Regions from separate parts of the Microbispora maris genome, predicted to be linked through region 3. Evidence: riboswitches for the same ligand, from Rfam matches in the RefSeq annotation. Region 3 holds a riboswitch; each other region holds the start of a gene.
The links. Region 3 has a riboswitch for cyclic di-AMP ahead of AAH991_RS18590 (CHAP domain-containing protein). Riboswitches for the same ligand answer to the same signal wherever they lie in the genome.
Positions count from the first base shown of each region.

Region 1: linked by a shared signal. The riboswitch ahead of AAH991_RS07410 (C40 family peptidase) and the one ahead of AAH991_RS18590 (CHAP domain-containing protein) in region 3 are both predicted to bind cyclic di-AMP.
Region 2: linked by a shared signal. The riboswitch ahead of AAH991_RS23095 (glycoside hydrolase family 25 protein) and the one ahead of AAH991_RS18590 (CHAP domain-containing protein) in region 3 are both predicted to bind cyclic di-AMP.

Region 1 is NZ_JBDJAW010000004.1:213,131-218,031, reverse strand. It holds gene AAH991_RS07415 (non-reducing end alpha-L-arabinofuranosidase family hydrolase) at 1-1,093, shown strand, start outside; gene AAH991_RS07410 (C40 family peptidase) at 1,230-1,565, opposite strand; cyclic di-AMP (ydaO/yuaA leader) riboswitch at 1,902-2,061, opposite strand; gene AAH991_RS07405 (hypothetical protein) at 2,342-3,430, opposite strand; gene AAH991_RS07400 (WD40 repeat domain-containing protein) at 3,488-4,420, opposite strand; gene AAH991_RS07395 (FAD-dependent monooxygenase) at 4,472-4,901, opposite strand, start outside.
Region 2 is NZ_JBDJAW010000020.1:14,083-18,983, forward strand. It holds gene AAH991_RS23085 (oxygenase MpaB family protein) at 1-1,052, opposite strand, end outside; gene uppS (polyprenyl diphosphate synthase) at 1,049-1,765, opposite strand; cyclic di-AMP (ydaO/yuaA leader) riboswitch at 2,130-2,274, shown strand; gene AAH991_RS23095 (glycoside hydrolase family 25 protein) at 2,287-3,009, shown strand; gene secD (protein translocase subunit SecD) at 3,058-4,901, opposite strand, start outside.
Region 3 is NZ_JBDJAW010000014.1:95,621-100,521, forward strand. It holds gene AAH991_RS18575 (IclR family transcriptional regulator domain-containing protein) at 1-548, opposite strand, end outside; gene AAH991_RS18580 (extracellular catalytic domain type 1 short-chain-length polyhydroxyalkanoate depolymerase) at 839-2,068, shown strand; gene AAH991_RS18585 (DUF305 domain-containing protein) at 2,269-2,871, shown strand; gene AAH991_RS18590 (CHAP domain-containing protein) at 2,908-3,516, opposite strand; cyclic di-AMP (ydaO/yuaA leader) riboswitch at 3,863-4,005, opposite strand; gene AAH991_RS18595 (dienelactone hydrolase family protein) at 4,360-4,901, shown strand, end outside.

The DNA.
Region 1 (4,901 bases), on a different contig from region 3:
CGACGGCACCATCGTGGGCGTCGCGTCCGGGCTGTGCCTGGACGTCGTCGGCGCCGGCACCGCCAACGGCAGCCAGATCCAGCTCTACAGCTGCTGGGGCGGCGACAACCAGAAGTGGAGCATCCGCGGAGGCGGCGGCCCGAGCACGACGCCGTCCCCGACGGTGACGCCGACCAGCGGTGGCACGTGCGATCTCCCGTCGACGTACCGCTGGAGCTCGACCGGCGCGCTGGCGACTCCGAAGTCCGGGTGGGTCTCGCTGAAGGACTTCACCAACGTCGTCTACAACGGCAAGCACCTGGTCTACGCGACGACGCACAACACGGGCACGAGCTGGGGTTCGATGAACTTCGGCCTGTTCACCAACTGGTCCGACATGGCCTCGGCCAGCCAGAACACGATGCCCTTCTCGGCCGTCGCGCCCACGCTGTTCTACTTCGCCCCGAAGAACATCTGGGTGCTGGCCTACCAGTGGGGCGGGACCGCCTTCTCCTACCGGACGTCGAGCGACCCCAGCAACGTGAACAGCTGGTCCGCGCAGCAGACGCTGTCCACCGCGAGCATCTCCGGCTCGGGCACCGGGCCGATCGACCAGACGCTCATCGGTGACGGCCAGAACATGTACCTGTTCTTCGCCGGCGACAACGGCAAGATCTACCGGCAGAGCATGCCCATCGGGAACTTCCCGGGCAGCTTCGGCTCCAACTACACCCAGATCATGAGCGACACGACGAACAACCTGTTCGAGGGCGTCGAGGTCTACAAGCTCCAGGGCCTGAACAAGTACCTGATGCTGGTCGAGTCGATCGGCTCGCAGGGCCGTTACTTCCGCTCGTACACCGCCTCCAGCCTGGGTGGTTCGTGGACCCCGCAGGCCACGAGCGAGAGCAACCCCTTCGCGGGCAAGGCCAACAGCGGCGCCACCTGGACCAACGACATCAGCCACGGTGACCTGGTGCGCAACAACCCCGACCAGACCAAGACCGTGGACGCCTGCAACCTGCAGCTGCTCTACCAGGGTCGCAGCCCCAGCTCCGGCGGCGACTACGGCCTCCTGCCCTACCGGCCGGGCGTGCTGACGCTGCAGCGCTGATGATGTGACGCAGGACTCATGAGGCCTCCGGTCGGTGTCGCCGACCGGAGGTTTCCTGTTTCCGGACGCGCGGGCGCGCGTCGAGTTCCCGGCCTGCGACGACGCAGGCCGGGAATCGTCTTCCTCGCGCCCGGCGTCAGATTCCCGGGCGTACGGCGGTGAGGAAGCCGCTCCTCCAGTAGCCCTTGAGGCTGTCGATGTGGACCACCGCGCCGCTGTGGGGGGCGTTGATCACCTTCTTGTGCCCGATGTACATGCCCACGTGGCCGCCGCCGCTGGTGAATACGAGGTCGCCGGGCTTGAGGTGGGCCAGGGAGACCTTCTTCTTGACGGCGTCGAGCATCGACCACGTCGTGCGCGGGAGCTTGATCCCGGCCTTGCGCCAGGCGAACTGGACCAGCCCGGAGCAGTCGAACGCCCGCGGGCCTGTGGCGCCCCACACGTAGGGATCGCCGAGCTGCTTCTTCGCCACCTTGATGGCGCGCTTGGCCTTCTCCTGCTGCAGGGCGGACTTGGTGAGCTTCTTGTCCGCCGCGGCGTTCGGGGCGGCCGCGGCGGTGGCCGGCGCCGTGGTCGCCGTCGGGGTCGGGGTCGTGGGTGCCGCTGGGGTGTCCGAGGTGGCGCCCGTCGCGGGGGGCTGGGGCGGGATGAGCGTCGAGGCGGGCTGTGGTGCCGTGACCGTCCCCGTTGCGGCGGTCGCGGGCAGCGCGCCGAAGGCCGCGACAGAGGCGGTGAGCGCGACGCCACCGATCGTGACGCGGGCGATGCGGGACAGAGTGGCGGGGTTGGCAGACAGGGGATCTCTCCTAGAGTCTTCCGCTTGCGCCTACCGGGTTAGCTGACGGATTCGGGCAGGGAAGTCGCCCTACGGCGCGTGGCGCGCCGATTCACCCCGGACCTTCGTGCGAAGGTCGACTGGTTCCCCGGCTCCGTGCTTCCTTGCCGCACGGATTCGGCGTCACCGGCGCCCCGGGGGGCGGAGAGGACATGGCGGCGGTGACAGTGGATTTTCGTTTTCAAGCACGGCGGTGCCGGTTCCGCGACGGCGGCGTCATGGGGTACGCCGCCGTCGCAGGGCAAGGAAACTACCAAGCTCGCCCATATTCGGGCAAAGGGCACATAAAGGGTAAGAAGCCCATAAAAAGGATCACGCCTGCATAAGTGCAGGTCAGAGCCGTGTCATCGGAAAAAACGTGGCGCTCGTCACATCCGCGCGAGAGCCGGTGTGACGCCCTCGGCTCGTGAAGATCAGCGCGTACGCCAGAACGTGCCGTTGGCCGAGGGGTCGTCGGGGTCGCCCTGCGGCACGGTGAAACCCGCACCCCACAGGGTGGCCGTCCCCGGCCTGCGCGCGATCGAGGACAGGACGGCGTCGGTGCCCGCCTTCCGGGGGAGGGGGACGCTCCTCCACGCCGAGCCCGTCACCTGCCACAGGATGGCGTTCCAGCTGCCCTGCACGACCCACATGCCGCCCTTGCCGTCGGGCTCCACCTCCGTGTACGGCTGCGCGTTGACGGCCCCGACCGAGGTGGCCCACGACGTGCCGTTCCAGCGCATCACCAGGGTGCGGTTGTAGGTGACGTCGTCACCCTCGTCGTTCGCGCCCTCCCAGGTGACGCCGCCGACGGCCCACACGTTCCGCGGGCTCACGACGGCGATGTCGTTGAGGAACGCGGCCGCGCCGGGGGCGGGCAGCTTGACCGCGGGTGTGGGCACCAGCGCCCAGGACCTCCCGTTCCACCGCATGATCACGGGACGGTCGCCCTTGCTCCCCGCCGCCCAGACGTCGCGGGCCTTGTACGCGTCGACGGCGGCGGCGTGGGCCGGCAGCCGGACGCTCTGCCACGAGGACCCGTTCCAGCGCCTGGCCGAGGCGAAGGACCCGGCCACCGCCCAGACGTCCTTCGCGCCCGTCGCGTCGGCGTCCGCCGCCGGGAACGCGCCGCCCAGCGAGAAGGCGGTCCACGCGCGGCCGTTCCACCGGGCGGCCTTCCCCTGGCCGAAGACCCACACGTTCGTGTTCGAGGTGGCCGCCACGGCCTTCAGCTCGTACGGCGGGGCGCCGGGGACCACCTGCCACGCCCGGCCGTCGTACCTCTGGACCAGGCCCCGCTGCTTCCCGTTCGCGACCCGGTGACCGGCCGCCCACACCGACCCGTCGCCCAGGACCGTCACGTCGTCGAGGACGTCGTCGCCGGGCAGGGTGTTCACCCCGGCCGGCCGCCATGCGGCGGCCTCCCCGGCCCGGCCGCCCTCGTGGGTCACGCCGGAGGCCGCCACGGCAGGCGCGCACGCCAGCGCGAGCGCCGTCATCCCCGAGACGATCGCGGTACGCACAACGCCTCCCCTTCCGTCATGAGGATGACGTCCGGCGGAAGGGATCAGTTCACGTCGTCACCGGGACGATTTGCTCGCTTTCTCCGTCCACGGTTCGTACGTGCTGTCTCCCGGGAGCACCCAGATCCGCGTGCCGGGCCTGGTGATCGTCCGCAGCACCGTCGTCTTGCCGGTCCTCGAGACCCGATAGACCGCCACGCCCGTCTTGGTCTTGGACCGGACGACGACGCGCCCCGCCTTGTCGAAGTCGAGGTCGTCGATGTACTGCCCGCGCGGCAGCCGTACGGTCACCGCGCCACGCGCGCGGCCGGTACGCAGGTCGAACAGGCGCATCTTCCGGAACTTCGGCCAGGTGCCGACGACTTCGGCCGCCGTGCGGTAGTCGTTCGCGAGCGCCGCGGGCGACATCCGCGTCTTCAGCCGCGACCGGGCACGCAGCCCGCGGTCGAACACCGTCACGCGGCCCCCTACCACCCCCTGCAGCAGCAGCCGTCGACTGTCCGGGCTGAACCCCGCGAGGCTCCAGTCGTCCCTGCCTGCGGGCGGCGGCAACGTCTTGCCTTTTCGCAGGTCAACCAGGGCTCCCAGCCCCGGCGCCGAGGTCGTCGTGATCACGTAGCTGCCGTCGTCCGACACGAGCGGCCATTCCTCGTCGATGGCGTACGCCGTGATTTCCCGCGACACCACCCTTTCCTTGCCGGTGAGGGCGCGTTCGACGAACAGCCCATCCGACTTGCGGAAGTAGAAGAAGTGCCGGCCGTCCCCACTGATCAGGAAGGGCGCCCGCGCGCCGGCGTTGACCGCGTCCTCGGGCGCCACCGCGAGCGCTTCCGGCACCGGCACCACGTCTCCGTTGGTCAGCACCAGTTCCCAGGTCTGCGTCCGCTGGGCGTAGGCGATCGTGACCGGGGTGGCGGCCGCGGCGGGCCGTGCGGCCAGGGGCACGACGGTCAGTGGCGCGGTGGTCAGGAGCAGTGCCCCGAGGGTCATGCGCAATCTCATGCAGGGTGAGATGCCGGAGATCCGGGAAATGTTGTGGGTCTATCGCGAGGCCGGCGCCCGGTAGTCCCTGATCGTGATCGCGGTCGCGGCCCTGCGGATCGGCCCGGTGATCCGCTCGATCACGCGGTTCCTCCCCGGCAGGTGCGGCATCAGCCGCAACATCAGCATCTGGAACCGGATCCGCGTCGCCGACTTGAGCACCATGCCCTTGAGGTTGTTCGCGGCGAGCTTCTGGTTCTCCTCGGCGAAGTGCCGCATCTCGCGCTCGTACGCGGCGAAGCCGGCGGCGTGGTCTCCCGCCGCCTCCGCGAGGCAGCCCGCCAGGACGTAGGCGCCGACCAGGGCCAGGCTGGTGCCCTGGCCGGAGGCGGGCGAGGCCGCGTAGGCCGCGTCGCCCACGAGTGCCACCCGGCCCGACGACCAGCGGTCCATGCGCACCTGGCTGATCGAGTCCAGGTAGAAGTCCGGC
Region 2 (4,901 bases), on a different contig from region 3:
CGCGCCATCGCGGCGAGGTCGGGCCAGCCGAGGCGGCCGTCGCCGGTCTGGTCGAGCACCTCGGAGAAGAACCGCGAGGCGGAGCGCACCGCCGAGTCGCCGGCGGCCGCCGTCTCCTGACCGGGCGTGAGCAGGCGCAGCAGCGCCCCGGCTTTCGCCACGCCACGGCGTAGCCCCGCCAGCGCCTCGCCGCCGCGTTGGGGCGCGTAGCCCGGGTCGAGCATGGTCATGACCGTGTCCAGCCGTGTCCACGACTCGGGGAGCAGCCGGGTCGCGAGACTCGTGGACAGGCAGGTGGCCTGCATCAGCGTGCGCGTGCCCGGCACCTCGGCGACCCCCAGCCGTGCGCGGAGCGACTCGGGCAGCGACGCCACGATGATCGCGCTGGCCGTGGGCCCGGCGATCGCCCTGCCCGCCGCCCACACGGCCGGCTGATCGCGGAGCAGAGGGGGCGCGGGTACCTGCGCGAACAGGCGGTCGAGGATGACGTGGACCGCTTCGGTGTTCTCCAGTCGCTCCTCCACGACGGACGTGTAGTAGCGCCAGAACTCCCGCAATGTGGGCGGAAGCTTGCCGCCGTAGGGGTCCATCAGTGCGAGGAACGCCTGGAACTCGGCGTACAGCCGGTCCAGGGCGGGGCCGTCGAGGGACTCGCCGCTGAGCCGGCACATCGTGACCGAGGACTCGAACAGCGTCGCCACCACCCAGGCGCGTGCCTCGGGATCCGCGGCGTTGAACGGGCGGTTCTCGGCGTCGGCGCCGGTGATGCGGGCGTGCAGGCGGTTGAGCCGGGCCGCCTCCCGCTGCCGCACCCGGGGGTCGGGGTCGACCATCCGCTGCGCGCTGAGCACGGTGTTGCGCAGGCGCCGCCACGGGTGTGCGACGAAGGTCGAGTTGGTGATCAGCGCGGCGCCGATCTGCGGGTACGCGGCCTCCAGGACGATGGCCCGGCTCGCCACCAGCCCCCAGCGTGCCTGGTGGGTCAACCGGTGAAGCATCGATCCCGGGCCGAGCGGATCGGCGTCGGTTCCGGCGGGTTCGGCGTGGCTCATCGACATTCCTTTCCTGTCAGGGCCGGTGCCCGCACCCCGCCGAACCGGCGGTCGCGCCGCCGGTAGGTCTCCAGGCATTCCCAGAAGTGCCCGGCGCGGAAGTCCGGCCACAGCACCCGGGGGAAGACCCATTCGGCGTAGGCCACCTGCCACAGCATGAAGTTGGAGATCCGCTGCTCTCCGGAGGTGCGGATGACCAGGTCCACCTCCGGCATGTCCGGGTGGGGCAGACGCCGGGCGAAGCTCTCCTCGGTGACCTGCTCGGGCGGCACACCGTCGCGGATCAGCGACCGGGCGGCCTCCACGATGTCGCGGCGGCCCCCGTGGTCGAACGCCACGGTCAACGTCATCCGCCGGTTGTCGCGGGTCAGCGCCGTCAGATCGGCGATGTCACGGGCCAGCGCGGGCGGGATCCGCGGGTCGGTGACACCGAGGAACCGGCAGCGGATCCCGCGCATGTGCAGGGACAAGGCGTGTTTGCGGATGGCGCGGCGAATCAGCCGGAGCAGGTCGTCGACCTCGGCGGCCGGGCGCCGCCAGTTCTCGGTGGAAAAGGCGTACAGGCTCAACCACCCGACGCCGGCCGTGTGGGCCGCCTCGATGACATCGATCACGGCGGCCTCCGCCGCCCGATGCCCCTCGACGCGGGACAGCGACCGCTGCGCGGCCCATCGGCCGTTCCCATCCATGACGCAGGCCACGTGATGAGGCACGCCTCTCACATCGCCCGCCGCGGGGAGGAGTACATGGTCACTTCCGTCGGTCGCCGACATCCCGGCCCTGCTTTCGGGGGAGGGGAGGAGAGTGATCTCTCCGGAGACGGACTCTTTCACGGATCGTGATCCGATGACTACTTACCGTCGGTAGTCATGATCCTTACCCTGCTCGGCCGGGTCGGGGGGCCTCCGGCCCCCGTCTCCATGGGCGGGTCCGGGTTGTCGCAGGTAAAGACGTGTTTTGTCCCGTTTACACCATTCTGGTGGTGTGTGTACCTTTAGGGCACACGGTTCGGGGTACCCACCGGCTTCCGGTTCCGGATCCCTTGCCGTGTCGTTGCCCGGTCCGCGCGGTCCCATGACCGTGCGGCCGCCGAATCCGCGATCAGCGGAGCCGGGGACCCACTTCTCTCCGGGGTGAATCGGGAGCAGCCCCCAGATGCGCCCGTAGGGCACTTCCTGCCCGAACCCGTCAGCTAACCCGGTAGGCGGCATGGAAGCAAGGAGTCAGCCCCGACATGTCCACCCATCGCCCCTCCCTCGGCCGCCGGCCCTCCGGCCGGCGCCTGCGCTCCGCCCTCGCGGCGGCGGCCCTCGCGGTCTCGGCCGCCACGGCCGGCGTCACGGCGGCCGTGGCGCTGCCCGCCCCGGCCTACGCCAACCCGCACACGTACGGCCAGGACGTCTCCGGCTACGAGGCCGACCACGACTGGATGAACAGCCGTGCGCAGTTCGGCTTCATCAAGGCGACCGAGGGCACGTCCTGGGTCGACTCGTCCTTCCCCCGGCACTGGCGTGAGCTGGACAAGAAGGGCATCGTCCGCGGCGTCTACCACTACGGTCATCCCTCGAACGACCCCATCGCCGAGGCCGACCACTTCCTCGACGTGGTGGGCTCGCAGCCGGGCAAGCCCGGCGACATCCTCGTGCTCGACCTGGAGACCAGCGACGGCCAGTCGGTCGAGCACGTCAACGAGTGGGCCAGGGCCTGGCTGGAGTACGTGACGGCCAAGACCGGGACGAAGCCGATGTTCTACAGCGGCTGGAACTTCGCCGACAAGTACGGCCGCGGCCTCGGCGACTACCCGCTCTGGGTGGCCCACTACAGCAAGGCGCCGGGCGACATCACGCCGCCCGCCGACTGGAAGTCCTGGGCGATCCACCAGTACACCGACTCGCCAATCGACCAGAACGTCTCCGCGCTGACGCCCGCCCAGCTGCGCGCGCTCGGCCGTCCGTAGCCGCACGGTCCCCGGGACGGGCGTCCCGTCCCGGGGACCGCGCCGGCCTCAGACCACCGCGCCGGAGCCGTCGCGCCGCGCGGGCTTGACCCGCGGTGCGGCGGGAGCCGGCGGCGGCTGGCTGGAGCGCCGCTCCAGCGCGATCGCCACCGGCCCGGCCACGAAGGACGACGACAGCGTGCCCACCACGATGCCGATCAGCAGGGCGACGGCGAAGTCCCGCAGCGAGTCGCCGCCGAACACGGCCAGCGCCGCCAGGATGAACAGCGCCCCGAGCCCGGTGTTCACCGTGCGCGGCGCGGTCTGCAGGATGGCGGCGTTCACCACGCGGCCGAACGGCTCGCCGCGCCGTATCGGCCACAGCTCGCGCACCCGGTCGAACAGCACGACCTTGTCGTTGACCGAGTAACCGATGATCGTGAGCATCGCCGCCAGGAACACCCCGTCGATCGGCTTGCCCAGCCAGGCGAACGTGCCGATGACGACGGCCGCGTCCACGAACAGCGCCGCCACGGCCGCGGTGCCGAACGTCCACCGGAACCGGAACGCCAGGTAGGCGAGCTGCGCGGCGAGCGCGACGGCGAGCGCGATGATCGCGTTGCGGCGCAGCTCCTCGCCCAGGCTCGGCCCGATGAGCTCGTCGCGCTGCTTGGTGACCTCGCCCACGCTGCGGTCGAGCGCCTCCTCCACACGGACCACGTCGTCGGCGCTGATCTGCCCGGTGCGCACCGAGATCGCGTCGTCCGACCGCTGCACGACGGCCGAGGGGAACCCGGCGTCCGCGACCGCCTGCCTGGCCGCCCCGACGTCGACGGGCCTGCTCGTGCCGAACTCCACGATGCGGCCGCCGGTGAACTCGACGCCGTAGTTCAGGCCGCGGGTGACCAGCCCCGCCCCCGCGAGCACGAGCAGCCCGGCCGCGACGGCGAGCCACAGCCGCCTGCCCCGCATCAGATCCGGGTCGCGCCGGGTCAGCCAGGTCCTGACCCGGCCGATCGAGCCGATGCCGGACGCCCGCGGGCCGATCCTGCGGATCAGGGCGTCGGCGAGCACCCGGGTGATCAGCATGGCCGAGATCAGCGAGGCCAGCACGCCGATGGCCAGTGTCACGCCGAAGCCCTTCACCGGCCCCGAGGCCAGCCAGAACAGCAGCCCGGCGGCGAGCAGGGTGGTGATGTTGGAGTCGGCGATCGCGCTCCAGGCGTTCTTGAAGCCGCGTTCGAGGGCCGCCTTGAGACCCCGGCGGGGCGCCTCGCCGTACTCCTCCCTGGCCCGTTCGAAGACCAGCACGTTGGCGTCCACCGCCATGCCGATCGCCAGGACGAACCCGGCCAGGCCGGGCAGCGTGAGCGTGGCCCCCATGGCCACGAGGCCGGCGTACGAGATCAGGCCGTAGCAGGCGAGCGCGACCGCGGCCAGCACGCCCACCAGCCGGTAGACGATGCCGATGAACACCGCGGTCAGGATCACCCCGACGACGCCGGCCTTGGCGCTCGCGGCGATGGCGTCGGCGCCGAGGGTCGGGCCGACCGTGCGCTGCTCGACCAGTTCCAGCGGCACGGGGAGCGAGCCGCCCTTGACCAGCACCGCGAGGTTCTGCGCCTCCTCGGCGGTGAACGACCCGGTGATCCGCGTGGTGCCGCCGGGGATCCCCGCCTCGCAGGCGGTCGACTCGTCCACCTGCGGCGAGGAGATGATCTCGTTGTCGAGGACGATGGCGACCCGGCGCTTGTGGTCGCCGACCGGCGCGCAGGCCGCCTTGCCGGTCAGCTCCCGCCAGGGTCCGGGCTCCTTGAAGTCGATCGTGACGAACCAGCCGGGCCCCATCTGAGGGTCGGTGCGCGCGGCGGCGTCGGTGACGCCGGCCCCGCTGAGCGCGACCGGCCCGAGCT
Region 3 (4,901 bases):
ATCGCGTCGCGCTCCTGCCGGCCGGGCCGCCACCGCGGCTCGATGCCCGACCGGCTCGGCTCGGCCAGCACCCGCTCCAGCTCGTCCGGCGGCAGCGCGGCGAGCAGCACCTTGCCGAGGGACGTCTGCAGCGCCGGGAACCGCGTCCCGATCTGCACCGAGAGGGCGACGATCTTCGGTACGGCCACCCGGGCGACGTACACGATGTCGGACCCGTCGAGCTGGGCGATCGACGACGACTCGTTGGTCTGGGCGACCAGCCGTTCCAGATGCGGCCGGGCGACCTCCCACAGTCCCGTCGAGCGGACGTAGGAGACGCCGAGCTCGAGCACCCGCGGGGTGAGGGCGAAGCCGCCCTGCTCCGGCCGGGCGTACCCCAGCTCCTGCAGCGTGAGCAGGATGCGCCGCGCGGTCGGCCGGGCCAGGCCGGTCGCGGCCGCCACCTCGGTCAGGGACATGACCGGACGCCCCGGCCGGAACGCCCTGATGACATCGAGGCCGCGCGCCAGCGCCTCGATGAAGTCAGGTCCGGTGTCGCCTCGTGCCATGAACGCCTCTTCCGCTCGAACTCGCCGAGTCAACTTTAGACCCTGCCCGCCCGTCGCTGTCCGCCTGACGGCGCGAGCAACAGTCCGGGATGCCCTGGATCAGTCCGCCGCGACGTGACGGTCGCCAGCGGAGGCCTCTGACATGACCGCTCAGCGGACCTGTGTCCGCGTGGACGGCGGACGCCATGACAGTGCGGCGAAAAGTGTGTCCGGCGACCATGTCCGGACGGTTACCGGCGATCTATCGTGCCCGGAAAGGCTCGGTGAGCCCGGTCTTCCGAGGAGCCGCCATGGTCACCCCCCTCCCCGTCCGGCCGCCGCAAGCGGTCGCCGTCGTCGCCGTCCTCCTTCTCGTCCTGGCCGGCCTGCTCGGCCCGGGCGCCCCGCCCGCACGGGCCGCGTCGCCGGCCCAGGTCACGTCGTTCGGCGGCAATCCCGGCAACCTCGCGATGTACGCCTACCGCCCGGACGGCCTGCCCGTCGGCCGGCCGCTCGTCGTGCTCCTGCACGGCTGCACCCAGAACGCGAGCGGCTACTTCGCCGACTCGGGCTGGCGTGAGTACGCCGACCGGTGGGGCTTCGCCCTCGTGCTGCCGCAGACGAGCAGCGCCAACAACGCGTCGGGCTGCTTCAACTGGTTCCAGACCGGAGACACCACCAGGGGGCAGGGCGAGGCCGCGTCCATCCGCGCCATGGTGGCGTACGCGGTCGCCGCCTACGGGACCGACCCCGCACGGGTCTACGTGTCCGGACTGTCGGCCGGCGGGGCGATGTCGGCCGTCATGCTGGCGACCTATCCGGACGTCTTCGCCGCCGGATCGATCGCGGCCGGTCTCGCCTACCGCTGCGCGAGCAGCCTGACCGAGGCGTCCGGCTGCCAGTACGGCCCGGCGAGCAGGACCCCGCAGCAGTGGGGTGACCTGGTCCGGAACGCCTATCCCGGCTACGCGGGGCCGTATCCCCGGGTGGCCGTCTGGCAGGGCCAGTCGGACTACACGGTCGTCCCCGCCAACGGGAGGCAGTTGCGCGACCAGTGGACGAACGTGCGGGGCGTCTCCCCGGCCCCCACCGCCACACGGTCGCTCACCGGCGGCACCACGCTCACCGTGTACGGCGACGACGACGTCCGCCTCTACGAGATCGCCGGCATGGGGCACGGCCTCCCGGTCGATCCCGGCGGCGCCCCCGACCAGTGCGGCGCCACCGCGGCGTACTTCCTCGACACGATCTGCTCGGCCTACCACGACGCCCGGTTCTTCGGTCTGGACGGCGGCGCCCAGCCCAGCCCCACCTTCACGCCCAGCCCCAGTCCCAGTCCCTCGCCCGGCGGCACGCCGCCGGGGACGTGCGTACGGGCGAGCAACTACGGCCACACCACGGCGGGACGGGCGTACCAGTCCGGCGGGTACACCTACGCGAAGGGGTCGAACGACGCGATGGGGCTGTGGAACACGTTCACCGTCCACGCGCTCCGGCAGACCGGCCCGGACCACTGGATTCTCGCCGACGGCCAGTGCTGACCCGCCGCCTTCCCAGGTGACCCGCGGCGGCCCGGCCGGCGGAAGGCCGTGGGAGGCATGACCGGCATCCGGCCGGGCACGTCTCCCGGGGCACACCACGGGCGGGGGCGTCGCATGCGGTCCGGTGGGGATTCGCGTGCCGGGCCGCCGCTCCGTTCCGGCCCGGTCACCGTGTCCGGACGAATACGGAGGTGGTTGCGATGAGGGGACACGTCCTGCCCTCGGCCCTGCTGGCGGCCGGTCTGCTGAGCGGCACGGGCGGGCACGGAGCCGCCGCCTTCGCCGGCACGCCGGCCCTGCCCGCCGCGCTGCCCACCGCCCCGGCCGTGACGACGCCGGCGGCCGACCACAACGAGCAGGACGTCATGTTCGCCCGGATGATGATCCCGCATCATCGCCAGGCGGTGGAGATGTCGAAGCTGGCCGGCAGCCGGGCGGACGACACCCGGGTCAGGCGGCTCGCCGAGCGGATCGAGGCCGCCCAGGCTGCCGAGATCCGGACGATGAGCGGCTGGCTCACCGCCTGGGGCGAACGGACGCCCGATGAGAGCGCCGCGCCGGCTCACCACCCCATGCCCGGCATGATGTCCCCCGAGGAGATGCGGCGCCTCGAAGGACTGTCCGGGCGGGCCTTCGACCGGGCCTTCCTCACGATGATGATCCGGCACCACGAGGGCGCCGTGACCATGGCGCGGGACGAACTGCGCGCAGGAGCCTACGAGCCGGCCCGGCGGATGGCGGCGTCCGTCGTCTCCGGCCAGTCGGCCGAGATCAAGGAGATGAAGCGCCTCCTGGAGCAGTGAGCGGCCACGGCCGTTCGGGACGCGGGCTCGCGGAGGTCAGCGGGTGCGGCGCCTGCGGTGCCGTCCGCCGGAGGGCGCCGCCACGGCCCTGGACCGGAGCCCGGTCACGGCGGTGGAGACCACCGCGAAGAGCAGACCGGCCGGCAGGACGGCGTCGCCGGGCGACCACACGACGTCGGGAGAGTGCCCCTGTTGCGCCGCCATGTTCCTGGTGGTGGGCCCGGCCGGACCCTGGACTCCGGCGTTCACCGCGGCCACGGGCTGAACCGTCACCGTCACCTTGGGCGTCGCCTTGACCTTGCGGGGCAGGCCGTACCCGACGATCTTGTTCTTGTCGCGCACCTTACGCTTCAGCCAGACGCCGTCGACGTTGCCCTCGATCGTGTGCACCTTCCCGCCCACGACCTTCTCGACCACGCCGACGTGGTCGATGTCGCGGACGTTCTTGCTTCCCGACCAGTCGAAGAAGACCACGGCGCCCGGCTCGGGCTTGTCGCTCCAGGCGTGCTTCTTCTTGAACCACTTGGCGTGCCGCGTGGTCAGCGCGAACTCGCCGACGTGGTCCTGAACCCCGGCCCGGTTCGCCGCCCAGGAGACGAACATGTCGCACCAGGGGGCGGTCTTGAAGTCGGGGTCCTTGGCCACGTTGTCGGCGTACCATTCGCCGAACTTCGTATGTTTTCCCGCTCGTTCGCGGTAGCCCAGTTCCGGGCGGACGGCGTCGAGCAGCTGTCGAGCTATGGGATCGCTGGAAATCGGAGGCTCCTCATGGCGCGCTTCGAGACGTGACGAACCGGCCCACCTGGCGTGACGGCACGACGGCATGGCCGTACGAGGGCACGGCCCGGCGGGGCGGAATCAGAAATGGGAGATGCGGCAGCCCGTCACGGGCGCGCCGTCACCCCGGAAGCCTGGAGACGTTCCAGGGCGGGCAAGCGGTCCGTCGATGCGACGCGGACCGGATCGGCAGGTGGAGCCGACACTCCACGCGCTCTCCTCTCCTTGGCCGCCTACCGGGTTAGCTGACGGGTTCGGGCCAGGAGTAGCCCTACCGGATGGTCCGGATTCACCCCAAGAGACATGGGTCCCCGGTTCCCGGGATGGATGACGTCCGGGATTCGGCGGTCGCCGGTCGTCCTCGGGTTGAGGACCGCACACCGGCGCGACACGGGAAGCATAGTAGATAACAAGTAAGACACGGCCCAAAAACCGGCAAACGGCCCCATTCGGGCCGCCGCCGCGCGACACTCCCGCTGGTCCTCGCGGTCGCGGCCCGTCCTCGGTGAGATAGGACACACAGCCCTACGGCACCCGCGCCGGGCGGGGCGGCACCTCCCCGGGCGGCGGTCCCGAGCCCCGCCGCGCTCGCGGCGGGGCGGCATCGCCTCTCCCGAAACTTAGTTAGCAAAAGCAACTACTATCGTTGGGCTTCCGGACGCGGCCACGCCGCCGGCCGCGCACCGACCTGATCCAGGGGAAGGACTCCCGATGAACGACGCGATATGGGCCGGCACGGTCGCCGTCACCGGACACGAAGGCGCCGATCTCGAGGCGTACGCCGCCCGGCCGCTCGGCTCCGGCCCCCACGGCGGGGTTGTGGTGATCCACCACCTGCCCGGGTACGACGAGGCCACCAAGGAGATCGTGCGCCGGTTCGCCGCACACGGATACGCCGCGATCTGCCCCAACCTGTACTCCCGCGAGGGCGCCGGGGTCAGCCCGGACGACCAGGCCGCGGCGGCCCGGGCCAAGGGAGGCGTCCCGGACGAGCAGCTCGTCGGCGACGTCGCGGGCGCCGCGGCCTACCTCAAGGGCCTGGAGCACGCCAACGGCAGGGTCGGGGTGATCGGCTACTGCTCGGGTGGCCGGCAGACGTTCCTGGCCGCCTGCTCGCTGCGGATCGACGCGGCCGTCGACTGCTACGGGGCCTTCGTCGTCACCGCGCCGCCGGCCGACTTCCCGCTCAGGGCCGAGCCGCTGATCTCCCGGGCCGCCGACCTGTCCTGCCCGCTGCTCGGGCTCTTCGGCGC